4 regions of the Paraburkholderia sp. A3BS-1L genome follow, and region 3 is predicted to be linked to each of the others. Evidence: predicted binding sites of a transcription regulator. Region 3 holds the regulator's gene; each other region holds the start of a gene.

What was found. The regulator LexA, encoded in region 3, represses DNA repair genes until DNA is damaged. The targets are predictions, from matches to a motif close to ACTGTATNNNNATACAGT.
Region 1: a site for LexA is predicted at 3,162-3,179, ahead of P5W99_RS10505 (PA0069 family radical SAM protein). Genes of this name have one in related genera too.
Region 2: a site for LexA is predicted at 1,875-1,892, ahead of imuA (translesion DNA synthesis-associated protein ImuA). Genes of this name have one in related genera too.
Region 4: a site for LexA is predicted at 3,246-3,263, ahead of recA (recombinase RecA). Genes of this name have one in related genera too.

The regions. Positions count from the first base shown of each region.
Region 1 covers NZ_CP120442.1:2,315,967-2,321,040, reverse strand. Annotated here, with positions in the region: gene P5W99_RS10525 (electron transfer flavoprotein subunit beta/FixA family protein) at 1-122, shown strand, start outside; gene P5W99_RS10520 (electron transfer flavoprotein subunit alpha/FixB family protein) at 137-1,072, shown strand; gene P5W99_RS10515 (D-amino acid dehydrogenase) at 1,150-2,436, opposite strand; gene P5W99_RS10510 (Lrp/AsnC ligand binding domain-containing protein) at 2,615-3,103, shown strand; gene P5W99_RS10505 (PA0069 family radical SAM protein) at 3,215-4,360, shown strand; partial or broken gene P5W99_RS10500 (IS110 family transposase) at 4,422-5,074, opposite strand, start outside.
Region 2 covers NZ_CP120442.1:2,174,653-2,179,726, forward strand. Annotated here, with positions in the region: gene P5W99_RS09815 (Y-family DNA polymerase) at 1-1,042, opposite strand, end outside; gene imuA (translesion DNA synthesis-associated protein ImuA) at 927-1,781, opposite strand; gene P5W99_RS09825 (response regulator transcription factor) at 2,360-2,749, shown strand; tRNA gene P5W99_RS09830 (tRNA-Pro) at 2,819-2,895, opposite strand; gene sixA (phosphohistidine phosphatase SixA) at 3,051-3,515, shown strand; gene P5W99_RS09840 (GNAT family N-acetyltransferase) at 3,661-4,479, shown strand; gene ppx (exopolyphosphatase) at 4,609-5,074, opposite strand, start outside.
Region 3 covers NZ_CP120442.1:1,884,823-1,889,896, reverse strand. Annotated here, with positions in the region: gene P5W99_RS08510 (universal stress protein) at 1-110, shown strand, start outside; gene P5W99_RS08505 (DUF2939 domain-containing protein) at 226-942, opposite strand; gene P5W99_RS08500 (hypothetical protein) at 1,017-1,403, opposite strand; gene lexA (transcriptional repressor LexA) at 1,458-2,108, opposite strand; gene P5W99_RS08490 (sulfate ABC transporter substrate-binding protein) at 2,421-3,464, shown strand; gene cysT (sulfate ABC transporter permease subunit CysT) at 3,623-4,531, shown strand; gene cysW (sulfate ABC transporter permease subunit CysW) at 4,528-5,074, shown strand, end outside.
Region 4 covers NZ_CP120442.1:2,719,323-2,724,396, forward strand. Annotated here, with positions in the region: gene sucC (ADP-forming succinate--CoA ligase subunit beta) at 1-529, opposite strand, end outside; gene P5W99_RS12395 (DUF2889 domain-containing protein) at 580-1,275, opposite strand; gene recX (recombination regulator RecX) at 1,409-2,041, opposite strand; gene recA (recombinase RecA) at 2,091-3,167, opposite strand; gene P5W99_RS12410 (response regulator) at 3,438-4,202, shown strand; gene P5W99_RS12415 (sensor histidine kinase N-terminal domain-containing protein) at 4,215-5,074, shown strand, end outside.

The DNA of each region.
Region 1 (5,074 bases), 430 kb from region 3:
ATGTCACGCCGCGTCTGAAGACCCTGAAGGTTGCCGAGCCGCCCAAGCGTAGCGCGGGCGTGAAGGTTGCCGACGTGAAGACGCTGGTCGAGAAGCTGAAGACCGAAGCCAAGGTGCTGTGAGGAGCGAAAGAGAAATGACGAATCTGGTTATTGCCGAACACGACAACGCAACCATCAAGGCTGCGACGCTGAACACCGTGGCTGCCGCACAGAAGATCGGCGGCGACGTGCACGTGCTGGTCGCGGGTCACAACGCGCAAGCTGCTGCTGACGCAGCCGCGAAGATCGCCGGCGTGGCGAAGGTACTGCTGGCCGACGCGCCGCAACTCGAAGCAGGTCTTGCCGAAAACGTCGAAGCGACGGTTCTTTCCATCGCGAAGCACTACTCGCACATCCTCGCGCCGGCGACGGCTGCGGGCAAGAACGTCACGCCGCGCATCGCCGCGAAGCTGGACGTCGCGCAGATCAGCGACATCACCGCAGTGGACTCGCCCGACACGTTCGAGCGTCCCATTTACGCGGGTAACGCGATTGCGACGGTTCAATCGGCTGATCCGGTCAAGGTGATCACGGTCCGCACGACGGCATTCGATGCGGTTGCAGCCGAAGGCGGCAGCGCAGCGGTGGAGAAGCTCGACGCGGCAGCAGACAGCGGCCTCACACAATTCATCGGCCGTGAAGTCACGAAGCTCGACCGTCCGGAACTCACGAGCGCGAAGATCATCGTCTCGGGCGGCCGGGGTCTGGGCAGTGGCGAGAACTACACGAAGGTGCTGGAGCCGCTCGCGGACAAGCTGAACGCAGCGCTCGGCGCTTCGCGCGCGGCAGTGGACGCGGGCTACGTGCCGAACGATTACCAGGTCGGCCAGACCGGCAAGATCGTCGCGCCGCAGTTGTACGTCGCGGTGGGCATCTCGGGCGCGATCCAGCACCTTGCAGGCATGAAGGACTCGAAGGTGATCGTGGCGATCAACAAGGACGAAGAGGCGCCGATCTTCAGCGTGGCCGATTACGGCCTCGTCGGCGATCTGTTCACGGTTGTGCCGGAACTCGTCAAAGAACTCGGCTAAGCGCTGCAACAAAAAGGGGCGCTTCGAGCGCCCCTTGGATTGCCGACAAAACCCAGGCCTTGCGCCTGGGTTTTTTATTACGCGTATGCTGGGCGATGCGCGGCGGCCGTCTCTCCGAGATAACGATAGACCGAGAGATCGTCGGCGCGGATCGCGGGCTGCTTGCCCGAGATGAGGTCGGCGAGCAACTGGCCCGATCCGCACGACATGGTCCAGCCGAGCGTGCCGTGCCCCGTGTTCAGGAACAGGTTCGAGAACGGCGTGCGGCCCACCACCGGCGTGCCGTCCGGCGTCATCGGGCGCAGGCCGGTCCAGAAGGTGGCCTGCGAGGTATCGCCGCCGCCCGGGAACAGGTCGTTCACGCACATTTCGAGCGTCTCGCGGCGCGCTTGCTTGAGCGCCGTGTCGTAGCCCACGATTTCGGCCATGCCGCCCACGCGGATGCGGTCGTCGAAACGCGTGATTGCAATCTTGTAGGTCTCGTCGAGCACGGTGGAGACCGGCGCCGCGCCCGCGTTCACGATAGGCGCTGTGATCGAGTAGCCCTTGAGCGGGTAGACCGGAATCTTCACGAGGCCGGCCAGCATCTTCGTGGAGAACGAGCCGAGCGCGACCACGAATGAGTCCGCGCGCACGAGTTCGCCACCGCACTGCACGCCCGCGATGCGCTCGCCTTGCACGGCGAGGCCGTCGATCGGCGTGTTGTAGCGGAACTTGACACCCAGTTCCTCGGCCATTTTGGCGAGGCGCGTGGTGAAGAGCTGGCAGTCGCCGGTTTCGTCGCCGGGCAGGCGCAGGCCGCCGGTGAGCTTGTGCGAGACCGCGGCAAGCGCGGGCTCGGCACGGCCGAGCTCGGAGGACGTGAGCAGTTCGTACGGAACGTTCGCATCCTTCAGCACGGCGATGTCCTTTGCCGCGCCGTCGAACTGCTGCTGCGTGCGGAACACCTGCAGCGTGCCGCCGGTGCGGCCTTCGTACTGGATGCCGGTTTCGGCGCGCAGCGCCTGCAGGCAATCGCGGCTGTATTCGGCGAGGCGCACCATCCGGCCCTTGTTGAGTGCATAGCGCTCGGGCGTGCAGTTCTGCAGCATCTGCCACATCCACTGCAACTGGAATTTCGTGCCGTCGAGGCGGATGGCGAGCGGCGCGTGCTTCTCGAACATCCACTTGATCGCCTTGAGCGGCACGCCCGGCGCGGCCCACGGCGCGGCGTAGCCGGGCGAGATCTGGCCGGCGTTCGCAAAGCTCGTTTCGAGCGCGGGACCGGACTCGCGGTCGATCACCGTTACCTCATGGCCCGCGCGGGCAAGATACCAGGCGCTGGCGACCCCGACAACACCACTGCCCAACACGACGACTCGCATAGTCTGCTCCAGATAGATTTGTTGGGGCTACGCCGCGCTGCCGAGGGCTTGCCGCATCCGTCTCGGGGGATTCAGCGCCGAAGGCATGAAAAATCAGGAGTAGCCAGTAATATCGACTATGCTATTGTTCTACGACTAGATTTTGTTATCGTATTTGTCAAATTTTCAGGAAAAACACATGAGAACGCAGCGTCAGCCGGTCCGCGCGCTGGACCGGCTCGATCACCGCATCCTTAAGCTGCTCCAGGAGGACGGCCGCATGGCCATGAAGGACCTCGCAGAGCAGGTCGGGCTCTCCGTCACGCCGTGCATCGAACGGGTCAAGCGCATGGAGCGCGACGGCGTCATCACGGGCTACTACGCGCGCGTGAATCCGAACGTGCTGGGCGCGGCGCTGCTGGTGTTCGTGGAGATCACGCTCGACCACAAGAGCGGCAACATGTTCGACCAGTTCCGCCGCGAGGTGAAGAAGATCCCGGAAGTGCTCGAATGCCACCTGGTTTCGGGCGACTTCGATTACCTGATCAAGGCGCGCATCGGCGAGATGGCCGACTACCGCAAACTGCTCGGCGACATCCTGCTGCAACTGCCGGGTGCGGTGCAGTCGAAGAGCTATGTGGTGATGGAGGAAATCAAGGAAACTTTGACGATCGCGGTGGGCGAGTAGTCGCGCGAAGCCGCGCTCGAAAGCGCCCCGTTTTTAGCGCTCGACAAGGCGTCTCGATACTGTATATTTATACAGTATCGAGACGCCTTGCTGCATTGTGCCGTGAAAGAACTGGACCCTGACCATCCCGCCGAGACCTGGTACCCTGTCGCGCCGCCTGCGCCGCGCAAGGGGCGTGGTGCCGTCACGAACCTGCAGGGGCGCTACGAGGTTGATCGGCGCGAAGTCTTTGACGACGGCTGGCAGCATGCGCAGCCGGATGAGAGCCCCGGCGATCTTGCCGCCGAAGAAGCCCCGGCATTGCGCACCGAGGTCTTCGAGGAGCGCGCGAAGAGCATCCTTACGCGCAACCAGTCGCCCGATATTCCGTTCAATGTTTCGCTCAATCCGTATCGCGGTTGCGAGCACGGCTGCATTTACTGCTTCGCGCGACCCACCCACAGCTATCTGGGGCTCTCGCCGGGACTCGATTTCGAGAGCCGCATTTACGCAAAGATCAATGCGCCCGAGTTGCTCGCGCGCGAAATCGCGAAGCCCGCTTATGAGCCGGAGCCCATCGCGCTGGGCGTGAACACCGATGCCTGGCAGCCGGTCGAGCGCGATATGCGCATTACGCGTCGCGTGATCGAGGTGCTGAGCGAGCGCCAGCATCCGTTCGCGGCCATCACGAAGTCCTCGCTGATCGAGCGCGATCTCGATCTGCTAGCGCCCATGGCGCAGCGCCAGCAATTCATGGCGGCCATCACGATCACCACGCTCGACGCCGAACTCGCGCGCACGCTGGAGCCGCGCGCGGCCACGCCGGCGCGGCGGCTGCGCACGATCCGCACGCTTGCGCAGGCGGGCATTCCGGTTGGGGTGAGCATCGCGCCCGTGATTCCGTTCGTTACCGAACCGGACATGGAGCGCGTGCTGGAAGCCTGCGCCGAGGCGGGTGCGAGCAGCGCGAGCTATATCGTGCTGCGTCTGCCGTGGGAGGTGGCGCCGCTCTTCGAAGGCTGGCTCGAAGCGCATTTTCCGCAACGCGCGGCGCGCGTGATGAGTCGCGTGCGCGACATGCGCGGCGGCAAGGACTACGACTCGGCGTTCTCGCAGCGCATGAAGGGCACCGGGCTTTGGGCCGACCTGCTCAAGCAGCGCTTTCACCAGGCCGTGAAGCGGCTCGGCTTGAACGAGCGGCGTTACGGCATTCTGGATATGTCGGCGTTCATGCGCGCGAAGACGGTGCGCGAGAAACCGCAACTCGATCTGTTCTAGCGCCGCGCTGCAGTTGTCGGGCAGTCGTCGCTCTCAAGAAACAAATCCTGCGGGGCCGGTTTTAGGCTGCCGTTTCGGGTTCAAGGCGGAAGCCCAGTGCCTTGGCGCGGCGCTTGAGAGCGGCCACACTGCGCTGCTGTTGCTGCTGCTCATAGCGCTGCTGCCCTTGGTCGACGAAGGCCTCGCCGCGCGTGAGCATGAAATACACCATGCGGGCGAGCTTGTGGGCCACCGCGGTATTGGCGCGCGGCTTGTCCATGCGGGCGCACAGGCGGCGATAGAACGCGCCGAGTGCGGAGTCGCTGCGCGACAGGGCCATGGCCGCCATTTTCAATGCCTGGCGGGCGCGGTTGGCCGAGCGCTTGGTACCGGCAGACAGGATCTTGCCGCCGCTGATCTTCGTGGCGGGGCAGAGTCCCAGCCAGGAACAGAAGTGCTTCACGCTGGCAAAGCGGCGCAGGTCCGGGCCGATCTCCGAAAGCAGGGTCATCACAGTGCTCACACCCAAGCCGTTGATGCGCGTCAGATCGACGCCAGCCCAGTTCGCGAGTCTCTGCCGCAGGTCGAACTCCACCCGTTGTCTGCTGCCAGATCGGGGTGCCGGCCCCAAGTCAGCCTGGTGCCGGCTACGTTGGTCGAGCAATGCTTGAAGTCTGGCATCGCATTCGCCAAGATGGCGGGCAATATCGTCGTACATGGCGAGCGACTGTTCGA
Region 2 (5,074 bases), 290 kb from region 3:
GCGCGGTCTGATTGAGCTTCTCGCGCAACAGCCATAGCAGATGCTCGGCATCGCGCGAAGGCGCGGCCCACGATAGCGCAAGGCTCGACGTGCGCGGCGCGTGGCGCGACGCCAGCTCGTGCTCGAGACGCAGCTCGAAGCCGCTCAACGCGCCATGCTGGACGGCCAGCCAGCCGGCCAGCTGCATCACGAGACGACGCGCGGCAAACAGCAGCGCCTCGGCGCTCTCCACGCGCGCCTGCAATTCGAGCGAAGCATGAAACGAGGGCGGCGCCGCGAACCAGGCACGCGGATCGGGCGCCTCGCCGCGCGCCTGCGCGAGCCAGGCGAGCACGCCGTCGCCAAAGCGCCGCACGACGCCATCGCGCGGCAGCCGTCGCAAATCGCCGAGCGTCGCGCAGCCGATCTGCGTGAGCGCCTGCTCGTGCTGCGCGGCGAACGGCGCGAGCGCGACCGGCAACGCGTCGAGCGCGCGCACGAGCGTGGCCTCCTTGAGCACGCGAAAGCGCCGCGCCGCATGCGCCCCGGCGCTCGCGCGCGCCTGTGCGAGCACCCACGCGCCCCAGGCGGTGGGCGCGCAGGCGATGCGCGCGGCGTGGCCGCAACTGGCCACCGTGGCCGCCACCTTGGTCAGCAACGCGCGCACGCCACCAAAAAGACGCAATCCGGACCCGACTTCGAGCAGGAGCGTATGCGACTGCGCGAGCGACACCTTCGGCGTGTAGACGAGCAGCGCAAGCGCGAGCGCCTCGAACGCACGCGTCTCACGCGCCGCATCGGGCTCGAGCAGCACGAGCCCCGGCGCGAGCGCAAGCGCATGAGCGCGCGTGCTTCCCGGCTGCACGCCGAGGCGCAACGCATCGAGATCGGCCATCAGGATGCGCGCGTGATCGGCGAGCACACAGCAGCGCTGCCCCGTAGCCTCGTCAGGTCGACTGGCCCGCAGTGACTCCAGTGCTGGCGACGTGAGTGACATGAGCGGCACGGGCGGCCTCACGGCCTCCAGCGGCAACAACGGCAAGGTGACGGCGATCCACAACATGATTGATCCCGGGCCACGGCGCGGCCGGCCATGCGCCCGGCTGGGGCAGCACCGACTCCTGCAGCGGCAAAGTGATGACGAGTGGCTGGGCGGGCGGCGGCCCGCGGCGCTTGAAAATATCGACGGACACAGCGGTGAGCTGCATCCGTTCACGGCGGTTCAGGCGCGCATCCTCGGGCGGCGGCACCGGTGTGCAGACCATGCGCAGCGGCGCCGGCGAGGACTGGCTGCGCGCAGCGGGCGGACGCATCAGAAACGCCAGCGACTGCGAGTCCTGCGCGGCGACCTGCAAACGCCTCAGGGCATCGGCGCGCGCCTTCGGCTGCCAGAGCAGCACGGCGCCAATGCCATCCTGCTTGAGCGCCTGCTCGACGGCCCACGGCGCCTCGCTCTCGCTCGCGCGCACCCAGATCAGACGCTCGAGCGCGATTCCCCACGCCTTGAGTGCGCACGCGTAAGGCCGCCACGGCGGCGCGACGAGCAGCACGTACCGTCCCGCCCGAGCAGTGAGCGTGCGCAGCACGGGCGCGACGAGCCGCATCTCGCCGATGCCGCCCTGCTCGACGAGCAGCTCGGTCAGGCTGCCCGCAGGCCAACCCGCACCGGGCAACTGGGCGTCGAGCGCGGCATGACCGCTCGCCACCGTGCGCTCGCCCACGTGCGCGAGCTGATTGCCCTGCCAGACCCGGCTTTGCAGCCCGGGCGGCAGGTGCGTTGCCGCAAACTGGAGTGCTGCCATGATTGCGCTCTGGAAAAAGGGAATAGAACGCCCTGCCCAATCCGAAACGGGGCATCACAGGATTGCCGGCACGGCATGAAAGCCTCGTTGGAACCTGTATATTTATACAGTATTTGACGGGGTTGGGGAAGCGGATGCGTTCCTCCCCTCAAACTTCGATCTGTCTTGCAGCAGCGCAGGTTGCGCACCGTTGGCCGGAACCCCCTCGCAAAACCCGCATGATTAAATCCCTTCCGTTCGATGCCGCCTGCATCTCGCCCGGCATCGCCTCATGAAAGCGACGATATTTTCGAAAAATTTCTCCCCAAAAGTAATTACACAATCACAAGCAATGTTTACCAGGCATAAAAATAAATCCGCGTAGAAATAATCTTATTTATTGATTCCACGATATTTGACAGAGTCTCCATGGCCGCTTTCATTTAACGAAGAAATTTCGCTTTTTCAGGAAATCGATGTGATCAGAAGACAAAAAGAGATGCACAGATTTACGCGATCAAGTCGCAAATAACCCGAAATGCAAACATTAAGGGAGTGCTAATTTTTAATCATCACGAAAATCCCGTTGATACTCCACGATGACAACAAGCATCAGCACAATCAGAGAACTAATACACGCACGCGTCGCCGGCATTGTCACCAAAGACGAGTCGCTGAGCGAACTCATCAAGGTCTGTCAGTATGCGCAGTCCGGCAGCAAAATCGCCGTCTCCGATATGGTCGCACGCAGGCTTTCGGTATCCGCCCCACCCGCAGAGATCAAGCACAAATTTGCGCTTTCGCGCAAGGAACGCGAAATCGTCCAGTTAATCGCACGCGGCATGTCACTCACCGAAATTGCCCGCCGCTCCGGCCGCACGACTTCCACAATCGGCACTCAGAAAATGGCGGCGATGCGCAAACTGCACCTGACTTCCAACGCGGAGCTGATTCAGTACGCAATGCTTCACGGGCTGACCAGTTCTTGAGACACCCGCGCCGCGCCCGCGCAAAAAGAAAAAGGGCTTAGCACATGCATGCTAAGCCCTTGAATATCGTGGTCGGAGCGATAGGATTCGAACCTACGACCCTCTGATCCCAAATCAGATGCGCTACCAGGCTGCGCTACGCTCCGACGAATCGCTGATTATATCGCCCTCTTCCAGAGATCGTCAAACCCACATCGCTCAAGGCAGATACCTTGCCGCCGCCTCACCCCGCGTGCACCATGCAGGAAACCCGCGTGGAAAACGACCTCTACACACGCCCCTCTTCCAAGGGAACCGCCAAATGAACCTCATCCTCTGGCGCCATGCCGAAGCCGAAGACATCGCCGCGAGCGATCTCGCCCGCCAGCTCACCACGCGCGGGCGCAAGCAGGCGCAGAACGTCGCGCGCTGGCTGCGCGCGCGCCTGCCCGATGACGCGGTGATCCTCGCGAGCCCCGCCGCGCGCACGATACAAACCGCCGAAGCGCTCACCGATCAGTACCGCGTCGTGCGCGAGATTGCACCGAACGCCAGCGTCGACGCCGTGCTCGCGGCCGCCGGCTGGCCGGAAGGCATCGCCTCCACGGTCGTCGTGATCGGCCATCAGCCGACGCTCGGCGAAGTGGCCGCACGCCTCTTGTCGAACGAAAACACCCGCCGCAGTTGGGCGATGAAAAAAGCCGGCGTCTTCTGGATCAAAAGCCGCGAGCGCAACGGCGACGGCGAAGCGGTCCTGTTCGCCGCCATCACGCCCGACCTCGTCTAGCGCCGTGCGGCACGGGCGTCATCCCCTGCCTTTCCCAGCGTGGCCTTACAGCGCGTCATCGAATCGTCATTGCGTCTTCATGGAAACGTAACCGCGTCTTACTAAATTGCCGGAAAAGTTCTCTTACTTCCGACCAGGACGCCCTATGCGAGATCTGCCGACGCCTTCCCTGCCGTTCGCTGCGAGCCTCTTCGAGTCGAATCGGCGCCTGCCGCGCGCCGAGGAAACGGTTACCGCGCAGCATCGCCTGCAGGTGGCCTGGGCGCGCAGCGACGAAGAGCTGCGCGAAGCGCAGCGCCTGCGCTACCGCGTGTTCGCCGAGGAAATGGGCGCGCGCCTCGCGGGCCCGGCGGGCCTCGACGTCGACGCCTTCGACAGCTGGTGCGATCACCTGCTCGTGCGCGATCTCGACACGCTCAAGGTCGTCGGCACCTACCGCGTGCTGCCGCCGCACCAGGCCGCGCGCATCGGGCGTCTCTACGCCGAGAGCGAATTCGATCTGTCGCGCCTCGCACACCTGCGCCCCAAGATGGTCGAGGTGGGCCGCTCGTGCGTGCATCCGGACTACCGCAGCGGCTCGGTCATCATGTCGTTGTGGGGCGGCCTTGGCGCCTACATGACGCACAACGGCTATGAGACGATGCTCGGCTGCGCGAGCGTCGCGATGGCCGACGGCGGCCACTACGCCGCCAATCTCTACACCTCGCTCGAAGCGAACGCGCTCACGGCGCCCGAGTACCGCGCGTTCCCGCACACGCCGCTGCCCGTCGAGGAACTGCGCACGGGCGCGTCCGCCATGCCGCCGCCGCTCATCAAGGGCTATCTGCGCCTTGGCGCGAAGATCTGCGGTGCGCCGGCATGGGACCCAGACTTCAACTGCGCCGACTTCCTCACGCTGTTCCGTCTCTCGGATATCAACGAGCGCTACGCGCGCCATTTCCTCGGCGACGCCGCCGCGCGCTGAGCGTCCATAACAGGCCAGCCCAGACAAGCGCCAGGCAGCGCCACAAAGCACAACGCCCGGCTCGCAGGCCGGGCGTTGTGCTTTGTGGCGCGACTCGCCGTCGCGCATCAGCGTCTGAATCGCCGTGCCTCAGTCGTCCGAGTACACCACGCGATACGGAATCCCGAGCTTGCCCCACTCGGCCGCTTCCTGAACGAGGTTGTAATCGGTGAGCGGATTGTTCTGCACCCACGTGTTCGGCAGCAGCACTTCGTAGCCGTTGCCCTCCTGGATCACCTTGATCTCCGGCAGGCCGACATCGGCGCGACGGCGGCTCAAGAGGCCCGCCAGGCGCAGGCAGAACAGCAGCGGCCATTCCACGTCGCGCGTTTGTGAGAGCTTGCCGAGCTTGCCCACGTGGCCGAGCACGAGCGCGGCGAGGCGCGCCTGGTCGGTGCGCGAGAAGCCGGGCATGTCGGCGTTGCTGGCGATATAGGCCGAGTGCTTGTGATACGCGCTGTGCGAAATCGACAGCCCGATCTCATGCAGCGACGCCGCCCAGCCTATGAACATGCGGTTTTCCTCGCGGCGCTCGTCGTCGGGCTCGTCGAACTGG
Region 3 (5,074 bases):
GGTGGATGGGTGCGGGCAATACGCCGCTGCTCGACCGCGTGACGTGCAGCATTCTCGTGGCCTGCTCTTCGGCTGCCGAGGAAAAACAGCAACAGCAGGCGGCGGCCTAGCCGCTATCAATCGCTTCCGCGATTGCAGCGCTCAGTCAATCAGCGAAAAGCGGCGGAGCCACTACCACGAAGATGGCTCGCCGCAATTCTTGCGGTTCATCTCGGTACGGCTTGCTCAGTTCGACGCGCTCGCGTCGTTGCCGGTATTCGGCTCGTTCAATTCCACGGCGGCGAGCTTCCACGAAAACAGCCCATGACGCTGCAGGATGGCGGCATAGCGATCGCCGCCATAGCCGCTGTTTGCGCCGCGCTGCCACGTGACAACGAACGTGTTCAGACTGCGATAGCCCGCCGAGGTTTGCGCGCGCGGCTGAGCTTGCTGCGGCTGCGGCGATTGCGCCTGAGCCGGCGGATTGCCGGGCGCGGGCTGCGTCGCTTGGCCTGCCTGTGACGATGGTGGCGGCGACGGCGCTTCAGCCGGCGGCACAGGCGCGGGCCGTTCTCCCGGCTTGCCGGTCGGCGGCATGCCGCTGAGCAATGCGGCCACGCCCTCTGGCGTGGCATACGCGTCCACCAGTGGGCCGATCAGCGCATTGCCGATCATCGCGCCGAACAGCATGAGTGGATTGCTGGCGTGGGCGGCCTCCATGCGTTGTTGCAGCATCTCGCCAACCTGCTGCTTCAAGCTCGCGCGCAGCGCCGGGTAGTCGACGTACTCGCTCAGTGCGGCTGCGTCGCGTGCGTCGGCGGCTGCCTTGAGGTTATTCAGCGCGATATATGGCGATGCATAGCCATAGCCCACTGCCGCCACGATTGCAACCGCCGCGACGGCGATTGCGACGGGCTTCTTCCAGCTGGATGATTTGCGCGGATACGTTTGGGTATCGGTCATTGGTTAGTGCAACCCTGCAGTGTTCAATCAGGGTGTTGACCGCGCGCAATCAAAAACGATCCCACTTTTATTGCTTACTTTGCCAGCGCGACCGGCGCATCGGCCTGCTGCTCCGCGATACAGCGGTCGATGGCGCGGCACACCGCCTCCATCGTGCCCACCATGATGAGCCGCGACTGGCCGTGATAGACGCGCACCGGTGCGCGGCGGTCGGGCTGCTCCGCATTCAGCGTGCTGTTGAGCGAAACGCGTGCGAAGGCCGGCTGCGCGGAAGGCAGCGGGCGCGCTTCGTCTTCTTGCTCGATGTCGTCGAAGAGCGAGCCATTGATCTGGTAGCCGCATTGACGGCCAAGGGCCGCCGCCGAAGCACGCGCCTCGCGCATGGCGCACGAGGCAATCCCGCGCAGATGGCGCAGACGGCCGAATTGACGGAAGGGCAACAGGCGGGCAAGGCGTTCCATGACTCTCTCCGGAAAATGCGCAGAAGATGCGCAGAAAATGCGCAGGCGGAATTATCAGAATTCGGTGGGACGGATCAGACCAACGGCAATGCCTTCGAGCGCGAAATCCGCGCTGCCGGCCGCGACGAAAATATTCTCGTAGTCAGGGTTCTCCGCGATCAGCTCGATGCCGTTGCGCTGCCGCTTCAGGCGCTTCACGGTGACGTCGTCGCCAAGACGCGCCACGATGATCTGGCCATCCTTCGCTTCGCTCTTTTTTTGCACGGCGAGCAGGTCGCCGTCGAGGATGCCCGCGTCGCGCATGGACAGCCCGCGCACCTTGAGCAGGTAGTCGGGCCGGCTCGAAAAGAGCGCGGGGTCGCAGGTGTAGTTCTGCGAAATGTGCTCTTGCGCGAGGATCGGACTACCCGCCGCGACGCGGCCCACGAGCGGCAGCGAGAGCTGCATGAGGCCCGCGTGCGGCAGCGTGAATTGATGCGGCAGATCGCCCGGACCGGGCACGAGGCGGATGCCGCGCGAAGCGCCCGCAGCCAGCTCGATCACGCCCTTGCGCGCCAGCGCGCGCAGATGTTCCTCCGCCGAGTTCGCCGAACTGAAGCCCAGTTCGGCGGCGATTTCCGCGCGCGTGGGCGGAAAGCCGGTGCGCTCGATCGCGCGGCGGATCAGATCGAAAACCTGCTGCTGTCGTGCGGTGAGTTTGGTCATGGCGCTACTGTATGTTTGAACAGGTGACTGTATTTTTATACAGTACTCGCCGCTTTTCAAGTGTTACTTGAACTTTGTCATCCGCACGGCGTCGCGACGGCGCTTTCCCTTCCCCGACGGACGCAACCACCGGCAAAACAGGCGCAAGCGCCCAATTCCTCCGTCCTTACCACTTTTACGTATTAAAAAATGAGAAAACATCATTTTTAATAATGTAAGCCGATCGCTAGACTGGCCTCCATCGATTGCTGCATGGCACGCGAGAACGCACGAAAGTGCACGAATGCGCACGACGACACGGAGAAAAAGTGGATGAAACAAGGCATTACGGGGCACGCATGGTTCAGGACGCTGGCGGCGAAACTGCTGATCGGCGTGGCGCCGCTCGTCGGCATGGCGGCCTTCGCGCCGGCGGCGCATGCGGACACGGCGCTGCTCAACGTCTCCTACGATCCCACGCGCGAGCTGTATCAGGACATCAACGAAGCCTTTATCAAGGAGTGGAAGGCGAAAGGCGGCGAGACGCTCACCATCAAGCAGTCGCACGGCGGTTCCGGCGCTCAGGCGCGCTCGGTGCTAGACGGACTGCAGGCCGACGTTGTGACGCTCGCGCTCGCCTGGGACATCGACGCACTCGCCAATAAAGGGCTGATCGCGAAGGACTGGCAAATGCGTCTGCCCGACAACGCCTCGCCATACACCTCGACCGTCGTGTTTCTCGTGCGCAAGGGCAATCCGAAGCGCATCAAGGACTGGGACGACCTCGTGAAGCCCGGCGTCTCGATCGTCACGCCCAATCCGAAGACCTCGGGCGGCGCGCGCTGGAATTACCTCGCGGCGTGGGCCTATGCGGCGCACCAGCCGGGCGGCAACGACCAGAAGGCGAAGGCCTTCGTCACGAAGCTCTACAAGAACGCAGGCGTGCTCGACTCGGGCGCGCGCGGCGCGACCACGAGCTTCGTGCAGCGCGATATCGGCGACGTGCTGATCGCCTGGGAAAACGAAGCATTCCTTTCGGTTAAGGAGTTCGGGCCGGACAAGTTCGAGATCGTGGTGCCGTCGGCCAGCATTCTCGCGGAGCCGCCGGTTGCGGTGGTCGACAAGGTCGTGGACAAGCACGGCACGCGCAAGGTGGCGCAGGCGTATCTCGAGTTCCTCTATGGCGAGAAGGGGCAGGAGATTGCCGCGAAGAACTTCTATCGTCCGCGCTCGGACAAGGTGCCGGCGGCGATCACGGCGAAGTTCCCGAAGCTCAAGCTTTACACGGTCGACGAGGCGTTCGGCGGCTGGGCCAAGGCGCAGAAGACGCATTTCGCCGATGGCGGCGTGTTCGATTCGATTTATCAGCCGCAATAAGCCGGCCGTAAGCCGGCCGTAGTAAGCCGACGGCAATACGCAGTAGCAAGCAACGCCAAAAACAAGGCGCGCCCGACGAGGCGCGTCTTTAGCCGCGGCGCCCCGCATGTATCGTATGACGAGAGGTGCTCCGCGCAACCCATGTGAAGAGATAGAGCATGACGACGTTTCGATTACAGAAGCCAGGCGCGCTGCCGGGATTCGGCGTGACGCTCGGCATCACGGTGGCGTATCTGAGCCTCGTGGTGCTCATTCCGCTTGCGGCCACGTTCCTCAAGACCGCGACGCTCGATTGGGCGCAGCTCGTGCGCGCGGTGGCGTCGCCGCGCGTGCTCGCGTCGTACCGCCTCACATTTTTCTCCGCGCTTGGCGGAGCGCTCATCAATGCGGTGTTCGGGTTCTTGCTCGCCTGGGTGCTGGTGCGCTACACGTTCCCGTTCAAGCGCGTGATCGATGCGCTCGTCGATCTGCCGTTCGCACTGCCGACTTCCGTGGCGGGGATCTCGCTTGCCGCCGTGTATGCGGGCAACGGCTGGATCGGCCAGTTCCTGCAGCCGCTCGGCCTCAAGATCGCGTTTACGCCGCTTGGCGTGCTCGTGGCGCTCACGTTCATTGGCCTGCCGTTTGTCGTGCGCACCGTGCAGCCCGTGCTCGAGGAGTTCGAGCGCGAGCAGGAAGAGGCCGCCGCCTGCCTGGGCGCGTCGCGCTGGCTCACGTTTCGCCGCGTGGTGTTGCCGGCGGCATTGCCTGCGCTGCTTACGGGTTTTGCGCTCGCATTCGCGCGCGCGCTGGGCGAGTACGGTTCGGTCATCTTCATCGCGGGCAATGTGCCGATGAAGTCGGAAATCACGTCGCTGCTCATCATCACGAAGCTCGAGCAATACGACTATGCGGGCGCTACGGCGCTGGCTGTGGTGATGCTGTGCGTGTCGTTCGTCATGCTGCTGCTCATCAACACGTTGCAATGGTATTTGCAGCGGCGCACGAGCCGCCGGGCATCGCGCGGCGTGTCGCGCTCGCGTGTGCCGAACCCGATGCACGCGGGTGTTGGAGGAGAGGCGCAATGAGTGCAGCAAGTACGCGGGTCCGCGATGCAGGACGTCCCAATTCCGTAACGGAAGCGCCCTGGGTGCGCTGGCTCCTCACCGGCATTGCGCTGGCGTTTCTCGCGCTGTTTCTGGCCGTGCCGCTCGTGGCCGTGTTCTGGCAGGCGTTGAGCAAGGGCATCGGCTTCTATTTCGTATCGCTCGCCGACCCCGATGCGCTCGCCGCGATCAAGCTCACGCTGATCACCGCCGCGATCGCCGTGCCGCTCAATCTGGCGTTCGGCCTCGCGGCATCGTGGACGATCGCCAAGTTCGAGTTCCGCGGCAAGGCGTTGCTCACCACGCTGATCGACCTGCCGTTTTCGGTTTCACCCGTGATTTCAGGGCTCATTTACGTGCTGCTGTTCGGCGCGCAGGGCTGGCTCGGCCCCTGGCTTGCGGACCACAATGTGCAGATCATCTTCGCGGTGCCGGGCATCGTGCTCGCGACCATCTTCGTGACGTTCCCGTTCGTCGCGCGCGAACTGATTCCGCTGATGCAGGCTCAGGGCACCGACGAGGAAG
Region 4 (5,074 bases), 830 kb from region 3:
CTTGCGGAATCGAGGCAGCCGGCACGCCGATCTTCGCGGCGAGGTCGTCGGCCTGAGCGTCGAGCAGACCCGTCGACGGCTCGACGATGACCTTGTGAATCAGTTCCGGATGCTTTTCGGCAACTTCTTCGATGTCCATGCCGCCTTCGCTCGAGCCCATCAGAACGATCTTTTGCGACACGCGGTCAACGACGAGGCTGACATACAGTTCCTGCTTGATGTCGGCGCCTTCTTCGATCAGCAGACGGTTGACGCGCTGTCCTTCCGGACCGGTCTGGTGCGTGACGAGCTGCATGCCGAGAATCTGGCTCGCGTATTCGCGAACCTGTTCCAGCGACTTCGCCACCTTCACGCCACCGCCCTTGCCGCGGCCACCCGCGTGAATCTGCGCCTTGACGACCCACACCGGACCGCCCAGCTCTTCAGCGGCCTTGACCGCGTCGTCCACCGAAAACACCGGCTTGCCGCGCGGTACCGCGACTCCGAATTTCCGCAGGATTTCCTTACCCTGGTACTCGTGAATCTTCATGCGTGATTCCTTCAGTCTGAGAGTTGGAGTGAACTTCGTTTCCGCTGTTGTTATTCATGCGCGAGAACGCCGGCCCTGCCCTCTTGGCTCAGGCCTGTTGGGTTGTCGCGCACGCTGGAGGCTTGTGCGCCGCGTTCTATTGATTGCGGCACATGACCATACCAGCGCGGATAAAACTGCCTCACCGCCTCACCGTCGAACCGCAGCGCATGGCAGCGGCCGAGCTGGAAAGGCGGCGTTTCGCCGGCGGCTTCGCCGTCGGCGGTCTTGCTCGGTTCCTGCCCGGACGCTTCGCCGGGCGTTCCGCGCGAGATTTCCCACACCTCTCCTGCAAACGCCTGGACCGCGACTGTCGGCAACACGCCCAGCATTTCCGTGAGGTGCGTGCAGCCAACCGTGCCGGCGAGCAACCGACCGGCTTCGCGGCGAAAGTTCTTGAGGAGATTGAGCCCGATAAGGGCCCGATAGGCGGGATGAGCGTTCTGGCACTGACCGTCGTACGGCACCCAGTCGGACGACGCTTCGGCGTCGACGACGTTGAGCTTGCGATCGATCGTGATGCGGAGCCAGAGTTCATGGATCGGCGAACCGTTGGGCCGCACACCGGCGGCGAGCGGCACGTCGCGTGGCTTATGATCGGTCAGGCACGCGTCGATGTCCCACAGGCCGTCTTCGCGCTCATAGGCGACCGCCCGGATAGCGCGCTGATGACGCAACTGGCGAGGCGCTGGCGAAGAAAGCGGCATGCTAGTAGAGGTAAGACCGGACAGGAAAACCTCTCGATTTTAGCATACCGAGTATTTGAGACAGCGGCGAACCCACAGCGCCCGGCAGTGCCAGGCCGCAGCTGTTTTTTGAGTCGACCGGATCAATTTTTGGTCAGTCGCCCTCGAAGCTGTCTTCGATGCCCTTCAAAATCTTGCCGATTATCGACATCGAAAAGCCTCGCGCAGCCAGAAAACGCGCCTGTCGCGCGCGCTCGGCGGGCGTCTCGGGTAACTGGCCGTACTTCTTTTGCCAGACGGCACGGGCCCGGGCGAGTTCCGTTTCGCGCAGTTGCGCGTTGACTTCTTCAATGAGCGCGTCGCCCACGGCATGACGCTTGAGCTCGCTGACGATGCGCCCCGCTCCCACGCGCGCGGCGCGGCGGTACACGACGCTTTCCGCAAAGCGTGCGTCGGATAGCCAGCCTTCGCGTTCGAGCGCGTCGAGCAGTGCTTCGAGCTCGTCGGCGTTTTCGGTGAAAGGCATGAGCTTGCGCGAAAGCTCTGCGCGGCTGTATTCGCGGCGCGAGAGATAGCCGAGCGCACGGCCCTTGAGGGAACGCTCGGGGCGCTGCCTGCCAGGCGCTTCGTTCGTGGGCGCGTTTCGCGAGGTGCGTGAGGTACGCGAGGTGGAGGTGCGCTCGAATTGGTCGGCTTGCGACGAGGCCCCGCCTTCGCCCAAAGACGAAGGCGGGGCCTCTGGCGTTTCCGTCTCATGCGGCACCGAAGCGAACCCAACCTTGCGCATCACGATCGTGCTGACTCTCTGGTGCCCATTCGAGACTGGTGATCCGAACTTATTCTTCGCCCGCGACTTCGACTTCGCCGGAGTCGTTGACGCCGTCCGGCATCGTGCTCACGCCAAGCGACTCGCGAATGCGGTTTTCGATCTCGCGAGCGATGTCCGCATTCTCGCGCAGGAATTCGCGCGCATTGTCCTTGCCCTGGCCGATGCGTTCGCCGTTATAGCTGTACCACGCGCCTGCCTTGTCCACGATCTTGGCCTGCACGCCGAGGTCGATGATTTCGCCCTGGCGCGAGATGCCTTCGCCGTAGAGGATGTCGAACACGGCTTCGCGGAACGGCGGCGACACCTTGTTCTTGACGACCTTCACACGCGTTTCGCTGCCGATCACTTCGTCGTTCTTCTTGATCGAACCGATACGGCGAATATCCAGACGCACCGACGAGTAGAACTTGAGCGCGTTGCCGCCCGTGGTGGTTTCCGGGTTGCCGAACATCACGCCGATCTTCATGCGGATCTGGTTAATGAAGATCACCATGCAGTTCGTCTTCTTGATCGTGCCGGTGAGCTTGCGCAGCGCCTGCGACATCAGGCGCGCCTGCAGACCCGGCAGCGAGTCGCCCATTTCGCCTTCGATTTCGGCCTTCGGCACGAGCGCCGCAACCGAGTCGATCACGATCATGTCGATCGAGCCCGAGCGCACCAGCGCGTCGGTGATTTCGAGCGCCTGCTCGCCCGTGTCCGGCTGCGAGATGAGCAGCTCCGGCACGTTCACGCCGAGCTTGGACGCGTACTGCACGTCGAGCGCGTGTTCCGCGTCGATAAACGCCGCCGTGCCGCCGAGCTTCTGCAATTCGGCGATCACCTGGAGCGTGAGCGTGGTCTTGCCCGACGATTCCGGACCGTAGATCTCGACCACCCGGCCGCGCGGCAAGCCGCCCACGCCGAGCGCAATGTCGAGGCCGAGCGAACCGGTGGAGACCACCTGAATGTCTTCGACCGCCTCGCCGTCGCCGAGCCGCATGATCGACCCTTTGCCGAACTGCTTTTCGATCTGCGCGAGCGCGGCAGCCAGTGCCTTGCTCTTTTCAGCAGTCAGCCCAGCCGAGCCTTTCTTGCTATCTTCCATGAATCGTCCTTTGCTATGATGAACGGCGTCTGGTGACGATGCGCGCGTGCTTTTGCGCACATGCGCCTGAACGCAGACACTGTATAAAAAAACAGTAGTTTTGGCAAGCCCGTTTTTGGCCCTTAAACGCGCGCGCCGAAACCGCGAATTTTCGGAGACCGCCGCCCGACGCTGCCCGGGCCCGCTCCCTGCCGGGAGCGCTGCGCGCGCTGCACACCCCGCGCCGCACAAAACGGGCATCAAAGCGCTATGAGGGCGACGCTGGCGCACATGCGAATTCTCATTGCCGAAGACGACAGCATACTCGCGGACGGTCTCGTCCGATCACTCCGCCAGGCGGGCTATGCCGTTGATCACGTGCGTCACGGCGTGGATGCCGATACGGCCTTGTCGATGCAGTCGTTCGACCTCCTGATCCTCGATCTGGGCCTGCCGAAAATGCCGGGCCTCGAAGTGCTGCGCCGCTTGCGCGCGCGCAATTCCAACCTCCCCGTGCTGATCCTCACCGCCGCCGACAGCGTGGACGAACGCGTGAAAGGCCTCGACCTCGGCGCCGACGACTACATGGCCAAGCCGTTTGCGCTCAACGAACTGGAAGCGCGCGTGCGTGCGCTCACGCGGCGCGGCGCGGGCGGCGGCCCCACGGTCGTGCGCCATGGCGCGCTGGCGTTCGACCAGGTCGGGCGCGTGGCGCGCATCAACGACCAGGTGCTCGATCTCTCCGCGCGCGAACTCGGCGTGCTCGAAGTGCTGCTGCAGCGGCTCGGGCGGCTCGTCTCGAAGGAACAGCTCGTCGACCATCTGTGCGAATGGGGCGAGGAAGTGAGCAACAACGCGATCGAGGTCTACGTGCACCGGCTGCGCAAAAAACTCGAAACGGGCGGCGTGCGCATCGTGACCGTGCGTGGGCTCGGATATTGCCTCGAAAAGGAAGCGAATCCGGCAAACGCGAGCAACCCGGCAGACACCCCGGCGAGCCCCTCGGCAGGCGCCGCCGCGCCTCCCGCCATGCCGGCGAGCCACCACTACAAATAGCCAGGCGCCACGATGGCCGAGCCCGCTCCCGCCGCCCAGCCCGGCGCGCTCGACGACGAGGCGCGCGACGCCCGCTACGCCAACCCGTTCGCCCCGCCCGACGAGGCCGAAGCCGCCGCCGCGCGCCCCCGCTCGCTGTTCGGCGAAATTCTCGACTGGATGCTCGCGCCGCTGCTGCTGCTCTGGCCGATGAGCATCGCGGTCACGTATCTCGTCGCCAAGTCGATCGCCAACGGCCCGTTCGACCGCGCGCTCGAAACCGACGCCTATGTGCTCGCGCGCCAGATCCATCCGGTCAACGGCGTGGCGGAGCTCTCGCTGCCCGCCTCCACGCGCGACTTCCTGCGCGCCGACAACGTCGACAGCGTGTTCTACCAGGTGCTCGGCAGCCGCGGCGAACTGGTGGGCGGCGACCGCGAGATGCCGCTGCCGCGCGACGACGACCGCCCGCCCGCCGGCCTTGTGGAATTCCGCGACGACATGCTGCATGGCATCGATATCCGCGTGGCCTATACGACGGTCGAACTGCCGAATCTGTCGGGCTCGCAGCCCGTGCTCGTGCAGGTGGCCGAAACGCTCGACAAGCGCCGCCAGCTCGCCAACGACATCATTAAAGGCGTGATCCTGCCGCAGTTCGTGATCCTGCCGCTCGCGATCCTGCTCGTCTGGTTCGGCCTCTCGCGCGGCCTCGCGCCGCTGCATGCGCTGGAATCGAACATGCGCATGCGCCGCCCCGACGACCTCTCGCCGCTCGAAGCGCGGCGCGCGCCGCCCGAGATCGAGCCGCTCGTCACCTCGTTCAACGACCTGCTCACGCGCCTCGAACAGAACATGCAGCTGCAAAAGCGCTTTATCGCCGATGCCGCGCACCA